DNA from 3 places in the Streptomyces sp. NPDC030798 genome. Region 1 is predicted to be linked to each of the others. Evidence: riboswitches for the same ligand, from Rfam matches in the RefSeq annotation. Region 1 holds a riboswitch; each other region holds the start of a gene.

Region 1 (4,827 bases):
GTCCCCGCACAGGTCGCGCGCGAACTGCAGCTCGGCCGCGACGGCCTCCCGCAGCATGTCGGTGACCTGCTGCTGAAGCTGGTCGTCGAACAGCTCCGGCTCCTCCTTGCGGACGGTGTCGACCACGTCGAAGGCGAAGGACATGTGCATCGTCTCGTCCCGGAACACCCAGTTGGTGCCGGTGGCGAGGCCGTGCAGCAGACCCCGGCTGCGGAACCAGTAGACGTACGCGAAGGCGCCGTAGAAGAACAGGCCCTCGATGCACGCGGCGAAGCAGATGAGGTTCAGCAGGAAGCGCCGGCGGTCCGCCTGCGTCTCCAGCCGGTCGAGCTTCTCCACCTCGTTGATCCACTTGAAGCAGAACCCGGCCTTCTCGCGGATGGAGGGAATGTTCTCCACGGCCGCGAAGGCGGCGGCACGGTCGTCCGGGTCGGGCAGATAGGTGTCCAGCAGGGTCAGATAGAACTGGACGTGCACGGCCTCCTCGAAGAGCTGGCGCGACAGGTACAGGCGCGCCTCCGGGGAGTTGATGTGCTTGTACAGCGTCAGCACCAGGTTGTTCGCGACGATCGAGTCGCCCGTCGCGAAGAAGGCGACCAGCCGGCCGATGAGGTGGTGCTCCTCGGGCGTCAGCTTCGCGAGGTCGGCGACGTCCGAGTGGAGGTCGACCTCCTCCACGGTCCAGGTGTTCTTGATGGCGTCCCGGTAGCGCTCGTAGAAGTCCGGGTAGCGCATGGGGCGCAGAGTCAGCTCGAAGCCCGGGTCGAGCAGGTTCTGGTTGCGGGTGGTCATTATTGGCAGGCCTCGCAGGACTCGGGGTTTTCCAGGGAGCAGGCGACCGCTTCGGGGTCAGGGGTGGCCTGCACGGGGACGGCGGCGCGGGCCGCGCGGGCGATGCGCGTCGCCGGGCGGGAACGCAGGTAGTACGTCGTCTTCAGGCCCGACTTCCAGGCGTACGCGTACATCGAGGAGAGCTTGCCGATGGTCGGCGTCTCCAGGAACAGGTTCAGGGACTGTGCCTGGTCCAGGAACGGCGTGCGGGCCGCGGCCATGTCGATCAGGCCGCGCTGCGGGATCTCCCACGCCGTGCGGTACAGCGCCCGCACGTCCTCGGGGATCCAGGCGAAGTCCTGCACCGAGCCGCCCGAGTCGCGCAGCGCCTCCCGGGTGCGCGCGTCCCAGACGCCCAGGTCCTTCAGGTCCTGCACCAGGTACGAGTTGACCTGGAGGAACTCACCGGACAGCGTCTCGCGCTTGAACAGGTTGGACACCTGCGGCTCGATGCACTCGTACACGCCCGCGATGGAGGCGATGGTGGCGGTCGGGGCGATCGCGAGGAGCAGCGAGTTGCGCAGGCCGACCGAGGCGATCCGCGCGCGCAGCGCCGCCCAGCGCTCCGGCCAGGCCGTGGTGACGTCGTAGTGGTCGGGGTGCAGCACCCCGCGTGCGGTACGGGTCTTCTCCCAGGCCGGCAGCGGCCCGCTGCGCTCGGCGAGGTCGGCGGACGCCTCATAGGCGGCGAGCATGATGCGCTCGGCGATCCGGGTGGACAGCTGCTTCGCCTCGGGGGAGTCGAAGGGCAGCCGCAGCTTGAAGAAGACGTCCTGCAGCCCCATCGCGCCGAGGCCCACCGGGCGCCACCGGGCGTTGGAGCGGCCCGCCTGCTCGGTCGGGTAGAAGTTGATGTCGACGACGCGGTCGAGGAAGGTGACGGCGGTGCGGACGGTCTCGTCCAGCCGCTCCCAGTCGATGTCCCCGTCGGCCACGAAGGCACCGAGGTTCACCGAGCCCAGGTTGCAGACGGCCGTCTCGCCGTCGTCGGTGACCTCCAGGATCTCCGTGCAGAGGTTGGAGGAGTGGATGACGTGGCCGGGCTCGGCCGTCTGGTTGGCGGTGCGGTTGGCGGCGTCCTTGAAGGTCATCCAGCCGTTGCCGGTCTGTGCGAGGGTGCGCATCATCCGGCCGTACAGCTCACGGGCCGGCAGGGTCTTCTTCGCCAGGCCCGCCTCCTCGGCCCTGCGGTAGGCGGCGTCGAACTCCGCGCCCCACAGGTCCACCAGCTCCGGTACGTCCGACGGCGAGAACAGCGACCACGGCTCGTCCGCGCTCACCCGGCGCATGAACTCGTCCGGCACCCAGTGGGCGAGGTTCAGGTTGTGCGTACGGCGGGCGTCCTCACCGGTGTTGTCCCGCAGCTCCAGGAACTCCTCGATGTCGGAGTGCCAGGTCTCCAGGTACACCGCCGCGGCACCCTTGCGCCGGCCGCCCTGGTTCACGGCGGCCACCGAGGCGTCCAGGGTCTTCAGGAACGGCACGATGCCGTTGGAGTGCCCGTTGGTGCCGCGGATCAGCGAACCCCGGCTGCGAATGCGGGAGTACGACAGCCCGATGCCGCCGGCGTGCTTGGAGAGCCGGGCCACCTGGTGGTAGCGGTCGTAGATCGAGTCCAGCTCGTCCAGCGGCGAGTCGAGCAGATAGCAGGACGACATCTGCGGATGCCGCGTACCCGAGTTGAACAGGGTGGGGGAGGAGGGCAGGTAGTCGAGGCGGCTCATCAGCCGGTAGAGCGCGGCGACCTCGTCCACGGCGCGCGTGCTGTCGTCCTCGGCGAGACCGCTCGCCACCCGCAGCATGAAGTGCTGGGGTGTCTCGATCACCTTGCGGGTCAGGGGGTGGCGCAGCAGATAGCGGCTGTGCAGGGTGCGCAGCCCGAAGTAGCCGAAGCGGTCGTCGGCGCCGGTGTCGACGAGGCCGTCGAGCCGCTCGGCGTGCAGCCGTACGAACGCGGCGGTCCGGTCGGCGACGAGCCCCTCCCGGTGCCCGACGGCGACGGACTCGGTGAAGCACGTGACGCCCTGGGAAGCGGCCTCGGCACGGATGCCGATGGTCAGCAGCCGGGCGGCCAGCCGCGAGTAGGCGGGATCCTCGGAGATGAGGCCGGCGGCCGCCTCCGTGGCCAGCTCCCGCAGCTCCGCCTCGTCCGCGTGCGCGGACCGGCCGCGCAGCGCGGCGGCGGCGACCCGGCCGGGGTCGGCGTCGGGGAGGTCGGCGGTCAGCTCGGTCAGGGTCCGCAGCAGCGCGGCACCGGGACCGTCGGTCTTCAGGCCACTGACTGAAGCCGGTTCGGCTGGCGCGATGGTCACGTGGGGCTCTCCCTCGCTCGGCACGGGGGCCAGGCGGAGGGCAGGGGGCAGCACGAGCGCACACGGCGTCGCGTCCACCGGCCCACTCCGCGAGGCCCGGACGTCTCGGGGCACCCGGACCGGACGGCCGGGCGCGCTGCCGGCAGGTCCTCGGACTGGAACAGGCGTGCGGACGCACGCGAGTACACCGTTGCGGGACAGTTCCGGATTCGCACCGGATTCCCCTGCGGCGACAGCGAGCATGAGCATACATCTAGTGCCGGGCTGTCGTGTCACCCCCAGATGTTGTGTTGCGTCGGCTTCACAGCGTCAACTCACGCGCGGTGTGTGCCCTCCGAGGACGGCGACGGGCCGCCGGATCCCTCCGGCGGCCCGTCGGTCGTACGGCGGTGGGGCCCTAGTGACCGGCACCCGCCGTCGCCGGCGGCAGTTCCACCTGGACGCCCGGGTCGCCCGCGTCGGCCGTGTAGTCCTCCGGCCTGGTCTCGTCGGTGCCCTCGGGGGCCTTGACGGCCTTCAGGACGAGGGTGAGGAGCACCGTGACGGCGACGTTGAGCACGAAGGCGGTGAGGCCGATGTAGCCGATCTCGCCGATGCCCGGAATCTCGGCGTTGGAGCCGCCGAAGTGCTTCTGGCCCGGGTTGGTCGGGGAGGCGACCCCGTACGCGGCGACCGTGCCGTAGACCATGCCGGCCGCCCAGCCGGCCAGCAGCGCCCACCGGTGGAACCAGCGGGTGAACAGGCCGCCCACCAGTGCCGGGAAGGTCTGCAGGATCCAGATGCCGCCCAGCAGCTGGAAGTTGATGGCGACCGTCTTGTCCATGGTGAGGACGAAGACCAGCGCGCCCACCTTCACCAGCAGCGAGACGATCTTGGAGACCTGGGCCTCCTGCTTCGGGGTCGCGTCCGGCTTGATGAAGTCCTTGTAGATGTTGCGGGTGAAGAGGTTCGCGGCCGCGATGGACATGATGGCCGCGGGTACGAGGGCGCCGATGCCGATCGCCGCGAAGGCCACGCCCGTGAACCAGTCCGGGAACATGTCCTCGAAGAGCTGCGGGATCGCCAACTGCCCGTTGGTGACGTCGACCCCGGCCGCGATCGCCATGAAGCCCAGCAGGGCCAGCAGGCCGAGCATCAGCGAGTACAGCGGCAGGATCGTGGTGTTGCGCCGGATCACCTCGCGGCTCTTCGAGGACAGCGTCGCGGTGATCGAGTGCGGGTACATGAAGAGCGCGAGCGCGGAGCCCAACGCCAGCGTGGCGTACGTCCACCGCGTCGCCTCGGCCGGAACGAGCCCGCCCGCGCCGGCCTTCGTGTACTTCGCGCCCGCCTTGGCGAAGATGTCGTCGAACCCGCCCAGCTTGATCGGGATGTAGATGATCGCCACCGCGATGACGATGTAGATCAGCGCGTCCTTCACGAACGCGATCAGCGCGGGCGCGCGCAGCCCCGACGAGTAGGTGTACGCCGCCAGCACACCGAACGCGATCAGCAGCGGCAGATCCTTCACGAACCAGTTGGTGTTGTCCCCGCCGCCGACGCCCATCACGTCCAGCACCGCCTGGATGCCCACCAGTTGCAGCGCGATGTACGGCATCGTCGCCAGGATGCCGGTCAGGGCGACGGCGAGGGACAGGCCCTTCGAACCGAAGCGGCCGCGCACGAAGTCCGACGTGGTCACGTA
Region 2 (4,827 bases), on a different contig from region 1:
GGAAGGACGGGCATGACCGGCGTCCGGCGCGTCGCGGAAGGGGTGTTCGGCATCGCCGGTCGTATACGCCGTGGCCCGCGACCGGTACGGCGCTCGAGGCCGACGACGCCCGTGAGGGCCGCCAGGAGCGCGAGGCGCTCGTGACGGGGCCGGCCGGTCGCGGACCGGCGGAGCCGGCGGCCGTGCAGCAGGGGGGACAGGGAACTGGGCAGCAAGGGTCACCTCCGTTGGCCGTACCCCTTCAAACGTGCCCCGGCCTCGGCCATGTGTGCCTCGCTGAGCAGAGAAGGCGTCAGGCCCGGCACCGCGGACGCCGTGAGCCACAGGCGGCACATCCACTCGAGCTGGGCGGTGCGGTCGTAGGCCTCGTCGAGGGTGGCGCCGTAGGTGATCGTGCCGTGGTTCTGCAGGAGGCAGCCGGAGCGGCCGGCGAGGGCGCGGAGCATGTTCGCGGCCAGTTCGTCCGTGCCGTAGGTGGCGTAGGGGGCGACCCGGACCGGTCCGCCGAGGGCGGCCGCCATGTAGTGGATCGGCGGCAGCTCGCCCACGAGGGTGGAGACGGCCGTGGCGTGCACGGCGTGGGTGTGGACGACGGCGCGGGCGTCGGTGGTGCGGTGGACGGCGAGGTGCAGGGGCAGCTCGCTGGTCGGCACCAGCGTGCCGCGCACCTGCCGGCCGGTGAGGTCGACGGCGGTGAGGTCGTCCGGGGTGAGCCGGTCGTAGGGCACGCCCGAGGGCGTGACCAGCACGAGGTCGCCGACGCGCGCGGAGACGTTGCCGGAGGTGCCGACGACCAGCCCGTCGGCGACGGTCCGGCGGGCCGTCGCGACCAGCGCCTCCCAGACTCTGGCCTCTTCCTCCGACGGCTGCGATGCCTCTGATGCCTTCGCCATGTGCCGATCCTGCCACCGCGCGGGCACGCAAAGTGGCCGTCGGTGTGAGCGGAAGCGCCTTCGTCTGTTTCCGACACCGCGAAGCCCGGCCGAGTTCACCTTCCGTTCACTCAGGTTGCCTACGTTCGACCAGCCAATGACGCTCGAACGATTGCCTGGGTAAATGGAAAGCTTCTCGCTGATCCTCGCGATTGTGGTGGTAACCGCACTCGCGTTCGATTTCACGAACGGTTTCCACGACACCGCCAACGCGATGGCCACCACCATCTCGACCGGCGCGCTCAAGCCCAAGGTCGCGGTGGCCATGTCCGCCGTGCTCAACCTGGTGGGCGCTTTCCTCTCCGTGGAGGTCGCCAACACGATCTCCAAGGGTCTCGTCGATGAGAACGGCATCCGTCCCGAGGTCATTTTCGCCGCCCTGGTCGGTGCGATCCTCTGGAACCTGCTGACCTGGCTGGTGGGACTGCCCTCCAGCTCCTCGCACGCCCTGATGGGCGGCCTGATCGGCGCCACCGTGGCCTCCGCGGGCTTCGGTGCCGTCCACGGTGACGTCCTGGTCACCAAGGTGCTGCTCCCCGCCGTCGCCGCGCCGGTCGTGGCCGGCCTGGCGGCCATGCTCGCCACCCGCTTCTCCTACGGCATCGGCAAGAACGCCGAGGGCGACGCCTCCCGCAAGGGCTACCGCGCCGGCCAGATCGCCTCGGCCGGCCTGGTCTCCCTCGCGCACGGCACCAACGACGCCCAGAAGACGATGGGCATCATCACCCTCGCGCTGATCGCGGGCGGTGCCCTCGCCCCCGGCTCCAACCCTCCCACCTGGGTGATCCTCTCCGCCGGCCTGGCCATCGCGCTCGGGACCTACATCGGCGGCTGGCGCATCATCCGCACCATGGGCACGGGTCTGACCGACCTCGAGCCGCGCCAGGGCTTCGCCGCCCAGACCAGCGCGGCCACCGCCATCCTCGCCTCCTCCCACCTCGGCTTCTCCCTCTCCACCACCCACGTCGTCTCCGGCTCGGTGATGGGCACGGGCCTGGGCCGCAAGGGCGGCGTGGTCCGCTGGTCCACCGCGACCCGGATGGTCGTCGCCTGGGCGCTGACCCTGCCGGCCGCCGCGCTGGTCGGCGCGGGCGCCGAGGCCGTGACGGACCTCGGTGACTGGGGCACCGCGCTCGTCGCCGTGTTCCTGGTCGGCTCCAGCGCCGCGATCTGGAAGCTCTCGCGCCGCGAGGTCATCGACCACAGCAACGTCAACGCGGTCGACGAGACCGCCGAGCCGGCCGGCGTGGTGACCACCGCCATCGCCGCGGTGACGCCGCCCCCCGCGGGCACGGTCACCGAGGACCTGACGGCCACCATCCCGGCCCCGGCCACGGCCGAACCCGCCCCCGCGGCTCCGGCGGTCCCGCCGGCCGCCGCGGTCTGACCCGCGCACACGGTGACAGGAAAGTAGTACCGACATGAAGATCGACTGGGCGGCCATCGGCTCCGTCTTCGGCGTCAGCCTCGCGTTCACGGTGGGCCTCGTGGCCCTGTTCACCCTCGGCGTCAACGGCCTGGCGCGGCGGGAGAAGGCCGCCGCACAGGGCGGCTCCGCGTCCCTGGCCGTGACGGGTGCCTACGTCTGCTTCGCCGCGTGCGCGGCCGCGGTGGCGTACGGCATCTATCTGATCGTGGCCAAGCCCTGACCCAGGGCAACCGAGGCCCCTCACCGGCACGTTCCGGCGAGGGGCCTCACCCATGCCGGGCACCCCGCCGGTGTGGGCCTCAGCACAGTCCGCCGTCCCAGGTCAAGGGCAAGTTGACGGCCGTTCGGGGGCCGTGGTGGACTGCCCGGGCCATGTACGGCGGCAGGAGAGGAAGCCGGTGCGAATCCGGCGCGGTCCCGCCACTGTCACCGGGGTAGTAACCCCCGGGAGCCAGGAACTCTCACCGCCGGTCTCGTCGAACCAGGGCGCGGACACCCTGAGTGAGGACACGTATCGCCATGCTCGGCCGCCCATCGAGGACACGCACCAGGCCCGTCAGGCCCGCCCCTGTGCCCACGGCCGGCTGAGCCGATGGGTGCCGATCGCTCCTACGCGTACGGCGCCGCCGCCGGCCTCCTCGGCGACCTGCTCCTCGGCGATCCGCGCCGGGGGCACCCGGTCGCCCTGTTCGGACGGGCGGCCGGGGCCGTGGAACGCGGGCTGTGGCGCGACCACCGCGGGTGGGGCGCGCTGCACACCGCCGTGTGCGCCGGCGCGGCCGTCGCCCTGGGCGCCGCCGCCGAGCGCGCCGTACGCCGCTCCCCCGCCGCCTGCGCGGCGCTGACCGCCGTCGCCACCTGGTCCGTCGTCGGGGGGACTTCGCTGGCCCGCGAGGCCCGGACGATCGGGCGGGCCCTGGAGGCCGGGGACGTCGAGGCGGCCCGGGACCGGCTGCCGCATCTGTGCGGCCGGGATCCGCAGGCCCTGGACGCCGACGGGATCGCCCGCGCCGTGGTCGAGTCGGTCGCCGAGAACACCTCCGACGCCGTCGTGGGCGCCCTGGTGTGGGGCGCCGCGGGCGGCGTGCCCGGGCTGCTGGGGTTCCGGGCCGTCAACACCCTGGACGCGATGGTGGGTCACAAGTCGCCCCGGTACCGGCGCTACGGCTGGGCCTCGGCCCGGCTGGACGACGTCGCCGGCTGGCCGGGGGCGCGCCTGACCGCCGTGCTCGCCACGCTGGCCGGACCCGACCCGCGCGGTGCCCTGCGCGCCTGGCGGGCCGACGCCGGTAAGCACCCGAGCCCCAACGCCGGGCCGGTGGAGGCGTCGTTCGCCGGTGCCCTCGGCGTGCGGCTCGGCGGGACCCTCTCCTACGGCGGGCGGGTCGAGCACCGGCCCGTCCTCAACGGCGCCACCGGACGGCCCGTCCGGGTCGGCGACATCGACCGGGCCGTACGGCTCTCCCGCCGCGTCGGCCTGCTCGCGCTCGGCGTCACGTTCGCCGCGCGCCGACTCGTGAAGGGACGTGGGAAGTGAACGGGGGTCTCCTCGTCGCCGGCACCACCTCGGACGCCGGCAAGAGCGTCGTGACGGCCGGGATCTGCCGGTGGCTGGTGCGCCAGGGAGTGAAGGTCGCGCCGTTCAAGGCGCAGAACATGTCCCTCAACTCCTTCGTCACCCGCGAGGGCGCCGAGATCGGCCGGGCCCAGGCCATGCAGGCCCAGGCCTGCCGGATCGAGCCGACCGCGCTGATGAACCCGGTGCTGCTCAAGCCGGGCGGTGAGCAGAGCAGTCAGGTGGTGCTGCTGGGCAGGCCGGTGGGCGAGTTGAGCGCGCGCGGCTACCACGGGGGCCGGCAGCAGCAGTTGCTCGGCACCGTCCTCGACTGCCTGGCCGGGTTGCGGGGCACGTATGACGCGGTGATCTGCGAGGGAGCGGGCAGCCCGGCCGAGATCAATCTGCGCCGGACCGACATCGTGAACATGGGCATTGCGCGCAACGCGCGGCTGCCCGTGCTGGTGGTCGGGGACATCGACCGGGGCGGCGTCTTCGCCTCCTTCTTCGGCACCGTGGCCCTGCTCTCGCCGGAGGACCAGGAGCTGGTCGCCGGGTTCCTGGTGAACAAGTTCCGGGGGGACGTCTCCCTGCTGGAGCCCGGTCTGGAGATGCTGTACGGCCTCACCGGGCGGCGCACCTACGGCGTGCTGCCGTTCCGGCACGGGCTCGGCATCGACGAGGAGGACGGACTGCGGGTGTCGCTGCGCGGCACCGTCCGGGAGTCCGCCGTGGCGCCCCCGGTCGGCGAGGACGTGCTGCGGGTCGCCGTGTGCGCGATCCCGCTGATGTCCAACTTCACCGACGTGGACGCGCTGGCCGCCGAACCGGGGGTCGTGGTGCGGTTCGTGGACCGGCCGGAGGAACTGGCCGACGCGGACCTGGTGGTGATCCCGGGCACCCGGGGGACC
Region 3 (4,827 bases), on a different contig from region 1:
GGCCGCACTGGACGAGGGCCGCCGGTTCCCCGTATGCCGCCCGGAGCGGTTGCGCGCGGTGTGGAGGGACGCGGGGCTGGCCGGTGTGTCCACCGCTTCGATCGAGGTGGCCACCGTCTTCGCCGACTTCGCCGACCTGTGGGACCCCTTCCTCGCGGGGCAGGGCCCCGCACCGGGCTACGTAGCCGCCCTCACGCCGGCCGACCGGGCGCGAGTGCGTGAGGCGCTCAGCGAGGCCGTCCCCAGGAAACCGGACGGTTCCATCCCGCTCACGGCCCGGGCCTGGGTGGTGAGCGGCCGCAAGGCGGCGTCCGGGAGGAGGGGCGGCCGGCAGGACCGACCCTGATGGGTCATCGACCGCTGCACTCCCGACGACGCCTCGGGCCAGGCCGGACACGGAGGCGCTGCTGGTGTACTAGTAGCTGTCGAAGCTGGGCTCGCCGTTCGGGCGGTAGACGCCGACGACGGTGCCGCCCTTCGTCGTCGCGACGCCGACCGGCTCCAGCGCCGTGGGGATCGCTCCGTCGGCGAACAGCCGCTTGCCGGTACCGATGATCACCGGGTGGATGGTCAGCCGGTACTCGTCGACGAGTCCGTGCCGCATGAGCGTCTGGGCGAGGTCGCCGCTGCCGACGACGTTGATGTCGCCGCCGTCCGACGCCTTCAGCTCGCGTACGGCATCGACGACGTCGCCCTCCAACAGCGTGGAGTTCTGCCACTCCACGGATGTGAGGGTCCGGGACGCCACGTACTTGTGCATGCTGTTCATCCGATCGGTGAACGGGTTCTCGGGATCGGCGGTCGGCCAGTACGACGCGAAGATCTCGTACGTCTTGCGGCCCAGCAGCATCGCGTCGGAGTGCTCGTACCAACCGGCGATGGCCGCGCCGACCTCGTCGTCGGCCACCGGCTTCTGCCAGCCGCCGTACTCGAAGCCGCTCTCGGCATCCTCGTCCGGCCCGCCCGGCGCCTGCATGACGCCGTCCAGCGTCAGGAACGTGCAAACGATGATCTTGCGCATGGTGCGCTCCCTTCGTCGACGGGTAGACCGCACGACTCCCAAAAACTCATCGGCCAGGAGCAGGGAGAGTCGCGGGGGCGACGCGGTGAGCGCTGTCCGGCAGGGAACAGGGGGCGATTTTTGCCCCCGCAGAGCCTGCCGTTCGTCCGGCCTTCACTTGGTGCCGGTCCGGGGCTCCTAGGGTTGCTGCGCCGCTCCCCAGGTACGCCCGTCACATCGATCGCCGTGTGGGCCGCGACCGGCTACGCCGCTCAGGCCGCCGGAGAGACCAGGGCCGTGCTGCCCCTCTACATCGGCGCGGGCCTCGGTCTGTCGCCCTCGGTTTCGGTCTCCTCGACTCTACGCACTCCCCGGTGACTACGGCCAGGACCTGTGGACCGCCCCCGCCGACGGCACGGGCAGGGCCCGCCGGCTGATGACATCGGCCCTCGCCCCCGCCTACCTGGGGTGACCGGCCGCGCTCGCCCCACGAGGCGTCCAGCCGGAGGAAGAGGCGGCCCCGGTCGATGAGATGATGACCCGTGACAACAGGCGACGGCGGTCCGAGGAAGCCGGTGTGATTCCGGCGCGGTCCCGCCACTGTGACCGGTGAGCGAGTTCCGGCAGGCCACCGCCCCGACCGGGTGGGAAGGCGGGGCGAGCGGCGACCCGGGAGCCAGGAGACTCACGCGGTCGCCTCCTCGACGCATACCGGGGCGGATCTCCCCGGGAGGGGAGTGGCGCGGTGGCCGGGACACCGTCGGAAGAGACTTCAGGCCAGGCCGCGGAGGTGGCCGGACCGGCGCCGTGCCGGGTCGTCGTATGCCGGGACTGCTGCTGCGGGAGTCCCAAGGTGACCGGAGTGGATCACGCCGCACAGACCGCTCGACTGCGGGCGGAGGTACCGGTGCGCATTTCCGCATGCCTCGACGTGTGCGACCAGGCCAACGTCATCGTCGTACAGCCTTCTGCCGCAGGCCGGGCCGCCGGTGCACGGCCGGTGTGGCTCGGACTCGTCAACGACCCGGACGCGACCGAGGACATCGTCGCCTGGGTCCGGGCCGGTGGCCCGGGAGCTGCTCCGCTGCCCGACATCCTCGACCTGTACGTCTTCGATCCACCGCGGCGCACAACGGATTCCTGAGGCTTGCGCGCCGTAAAGAGCCGCCGGCTCCGCATCGAGGGGCTCATGAGGCCCGTTCCGCCACGCCCGGTGCGAGAGGAAGATCACGCCGGGCTGAGGCGGTCTTGGCCGTGCTCGTCTCACGCGGTACGGTCTGTCCGATATTGACGACGGCGAGACGGAAGCCGGTGGAAATCCGGCACGGTCGCGCCACTGTATGCCTGACACCGCAGGGTGTCCGGTGAGTCAGACCCGTGGCCGTCGTCCTGTGCACCACCGAAATGGGACGCGAACTCCCGGAGGAGGTTCTGCCATGGCGCAGACCGTCGCCCAGCCGACAGCCACCACTCCCGCCATCCCCGCCAAGCTGCCGCTGAAGGCGATAGCTCCCTGGGCGGTCTTCTTCGGCATCCTGATGCTGGTCCTGCTGTACTTCGTCGGCGCAGAGCAGGGCGCCACCTCCGTGTTCAACGGCACGGGCGTCCACGAGTGGGTGCACGACGCCCGCCACCTGCTCGGCTTCCCCTGCCACTGACGCGAGGGGACAGCGCACCCTCATGAATTCCGCAACGGTAAGAAACCTCCTCGTGCGGGGCATGCTCGCCGGCCTCGCCGCCGGCGTGCTGGCGCTCGTCGTCGCCTACCTCCTCGGTGAGCCGAGCGTCGGCAAGGCGATCGCCTTCGAGGACGCGCACTCCCACGAGCACGAGATGGAAGTGGTCTCCCGCTCCCTGCAGTCCACCGCCGGCCTCGCCACCGGCGTTCTCGTCTACGGGGTCGCCTTCGGGGGCATCGCCGCGCTCGCGTACTCCTTCGCGCTCGGCCGCGTCGGCCGCTTCGGCCCGCGGGCGACCGCGCTGCTGCTGTCCGGTTGCGCGCTCGTCGCCGTGTACGTCGTGCCGTTCCTGAAGTACCCGGCCAACCCGCCGTCCGTCGGCGATCCCGACACCATCAGCAAGCGGACGACGCTCTACTTCCTGATGATGCTCCTCAGCGTCCTCCTCGCGGTCGGCGCCACCATCCTGGGCAAGCGCCTGGCACCCGGCCTGGGCACATGGTGGGCGACGGTAATCGCGGTGGCGGCCTTCGCCGTAGTCATCGGCCTGGCCTACGAGTTCCTGCCCGTCGTCAACGAGGTGCCGAAGGACTTCCCGGCCACCTTGCTGTGGCGGTTCCGGCTCTCGGCCCTGGCGATCCAGCTGAGTCTGTGGACAGGTTTCGGCCTGCTCTTCGGTGAACTGGCGGAACGCCTGCTGAACCCCAAGCCGGCGACAGCCGCGAGCAGCCGCGCGGTTCCGGCCGCGCACTGATTCCTTTCCGGATGCCAGAGGGCCCTTCGGAACCGTCCGGGGGCCCTCTGGCGTTCCCTGGGCACCGAGCCGAGGAGCGGACAGGGTCCTAGTCGACGTCAGGCACCGCCAAGGGGCGTCCCAGCCGCAGATTCCAGCGCCCGGCCCGTCCACTCAGTTCGGTCACCGTCAGCGGCGGAACATCGAGGCGCCAGAAGGCACCGGCGGGCATCCCCAGCGCTGCTGCGACCGCCGCACGCACCACCTCCGGCTCGACGACCGCGAGCGTACGACCCTCGACAGCTCGGGCCTCCTCCAGCCACTGCTCGACCCTCTCGCACAGCGCCTGTACCGACTCACCCCCGTGGGGTGCGTTGCCCGGGTCGGTGAGCCAGCGGGTCACGGCTTCCGGCTCGGCAGCCCCCACCGCGTCCAGTGTGCGGCCTCTCCAGCGGCCCACATCCAGCCCGCCCAGCTCCGGCGACTCCACGCCCTCGAGACCGAGGGCGGCCGCCGTCTCCCGGCAGCGCGCACTGGGGGAGACGAGCACACGCGCGGGTGCGGGCAGCGACCCGGCGGCCCCACGGGCGCGGGCCGCACCGATGTCGTCGATCGAGTCGCCGTCGTAGAAGCGGGCCTGGCGCAGTGATGGGCACATGGCGGGCGAGACGAAGGTGACGCGGCTGGTCACGTGGCTGCTCCTGGTGTCGGGGGCGCGGGGGCGTGGGTCCCCACCGCGGTGATGCACGTGCTGAGCGAGATCGGCGGCCCACCGTGCGTGGAGGCACGGCCTGCCGGCACGGCGGCTCCCGCCCGCTCATCATGCAGGACGCCGTGGAGCGCGACCGTCGGCGTTCTGCCCGGCGGAGCCGACCCGCCGCACGAAGGTACTTTCCGGTGCGGAATACTCTCTCCTGATGGGTTCACGCACTTCGCCGATCAGCCGGCCGATCACGATCCGGAGGGCCGTCGCCCGGGACGCCAAACGGCTCACGCGTCTCGTGCGTGGCTCAGGCGCCTATCAGGGCAAGTACGCATCCGCAGTCGCGGGCTACCGAGTCGGTCCGGATTACATCGAGGCCCACCGCGCCTTTGTGGCCGTCGGCGACGACGAGCAGGGAGGCCGGGTCCTCGGGTTCTACTCGCTCGTCCTCGCTCCGCCGGAGCTCGACCTGTTGTTCGTCGCCGACGAAGCGCAAGGACGGGGTATCGGACTCCTGCTCGTCGCGCACATGCAGTCCGAGGCCCGTGCCGCCGGGCTCGACCGTGTCAAGGTCGTGTCGCATCTTCCCGCCGAGGACTTCTACCGCCGCGCCGGTGCCGTGCGGATCGGGACCGCGTTCGCGAACCCGCCCGCCGTACCGTGGGACCGCCCCGAACTCGAGTTTCGCATTCCTTCGGAATGACACCGCCTG

Evidence for each region. Region 1 has a riboswitch for cobalamin ahead of ACZ404_RS14090 (ribonucleoside-diphosphate reductase subunit alpha). Riboswitches for the same ligand answer to the same signal wherever they lie in the genome.
Region 2: linked by a shared signal. The riboswitch ahead of ACZ404_RS18960 (cobalamin biosynthesis protein) and the one ahead of ACZ404_RS14090 (ribonucleoside-diphosphate reductase subunit alpha) in region 1 are both predicted to bind cobalamin.
Region 3: linked by a shared signal. The riboswitch ahead of ACZ404_RS35375 (CbtB domain-containing protein) and the one ahead of ACZ404_RS14090 (ribonucleoside-diphosphate reductase subunit alpha) in region 1 are both predicted to bind cobalamin.

What each region holds. Positions count from the first base shown of each region.
Region 1 is NZ_JBVIDR010000005.1:237,091-241,917, forward strand. It holds gene ACZ404_RS14085 (ribonucleotide-diphosphate reductase subunit beta) at 1-792, opposite strand, end outside; gene ACZ404_RS14090 (ribonucleoside-diphosphate reductase subunit alpha) at 792-3,143, opposite strand; cobalamin riboswitch at 3,268-3,392, opposite strand; gene mctP (monocarboxylate uptake permease MctP) at 3,541-4,827, opposite strand, start outside.
Region 2 is NZ_JBVIDR010000007.1:360,921-365,747, reverse strand. It holds gene ACZ404_RS18975 (class II aldolase/adducin family protein) at 219-893, opposite strand; gene ACZ404_RS18970 (inorganic phosphate transporter) at 1,057-2,319, shown strand; gene ACZ404_RS18965 (hypothetical protein) at 2,354-2,581, shown strand; cobalamin riboswitch at 2,702-2,841, shown strand; gene ACZ404_RS18960 (cobalamin biosynthesis protein) at 2,954-3,898, shown strand; gene ACZ404_RS18955 (cobyric acid synthase) at 3,895-4,827, shown strand, end outside.
Region 3 is NZ_JBVIDR010000023.1:34,986-39,812, forward strand. It holds gene ACZ404_RS35360 (class I SAM-dependent methyltransferase) at 1-346, shown strand, start outside; gene ACZ404_RS35365 (dihydrofolate reductase family protein) at 416-1,021, opposite strand; cobalamin riboswitch at 1,567-1,686, shown strand; gene ACZ404_RS35370 ((2Fe-2S) ferredoxin domain-containing protein) at 1,746-2,144, shown strand; cobalamin riboswitch at 2,257-2,401, shown strand; gene ACZ404_RS35375 (CbtB domain-containing protein) at 2,437-2,658, shown strand; gene ACZ404_RS35380 (CbtA family protein) at 2,681-3,433, shown strand; gene ACZ404_RS35385 (histidine phosphatase family protein) at 3,522-4,103, opposite strand; gene ACZ404_RS35390 (GNAT family N-acetyltransferase) at 4,330-4,818, shown strand.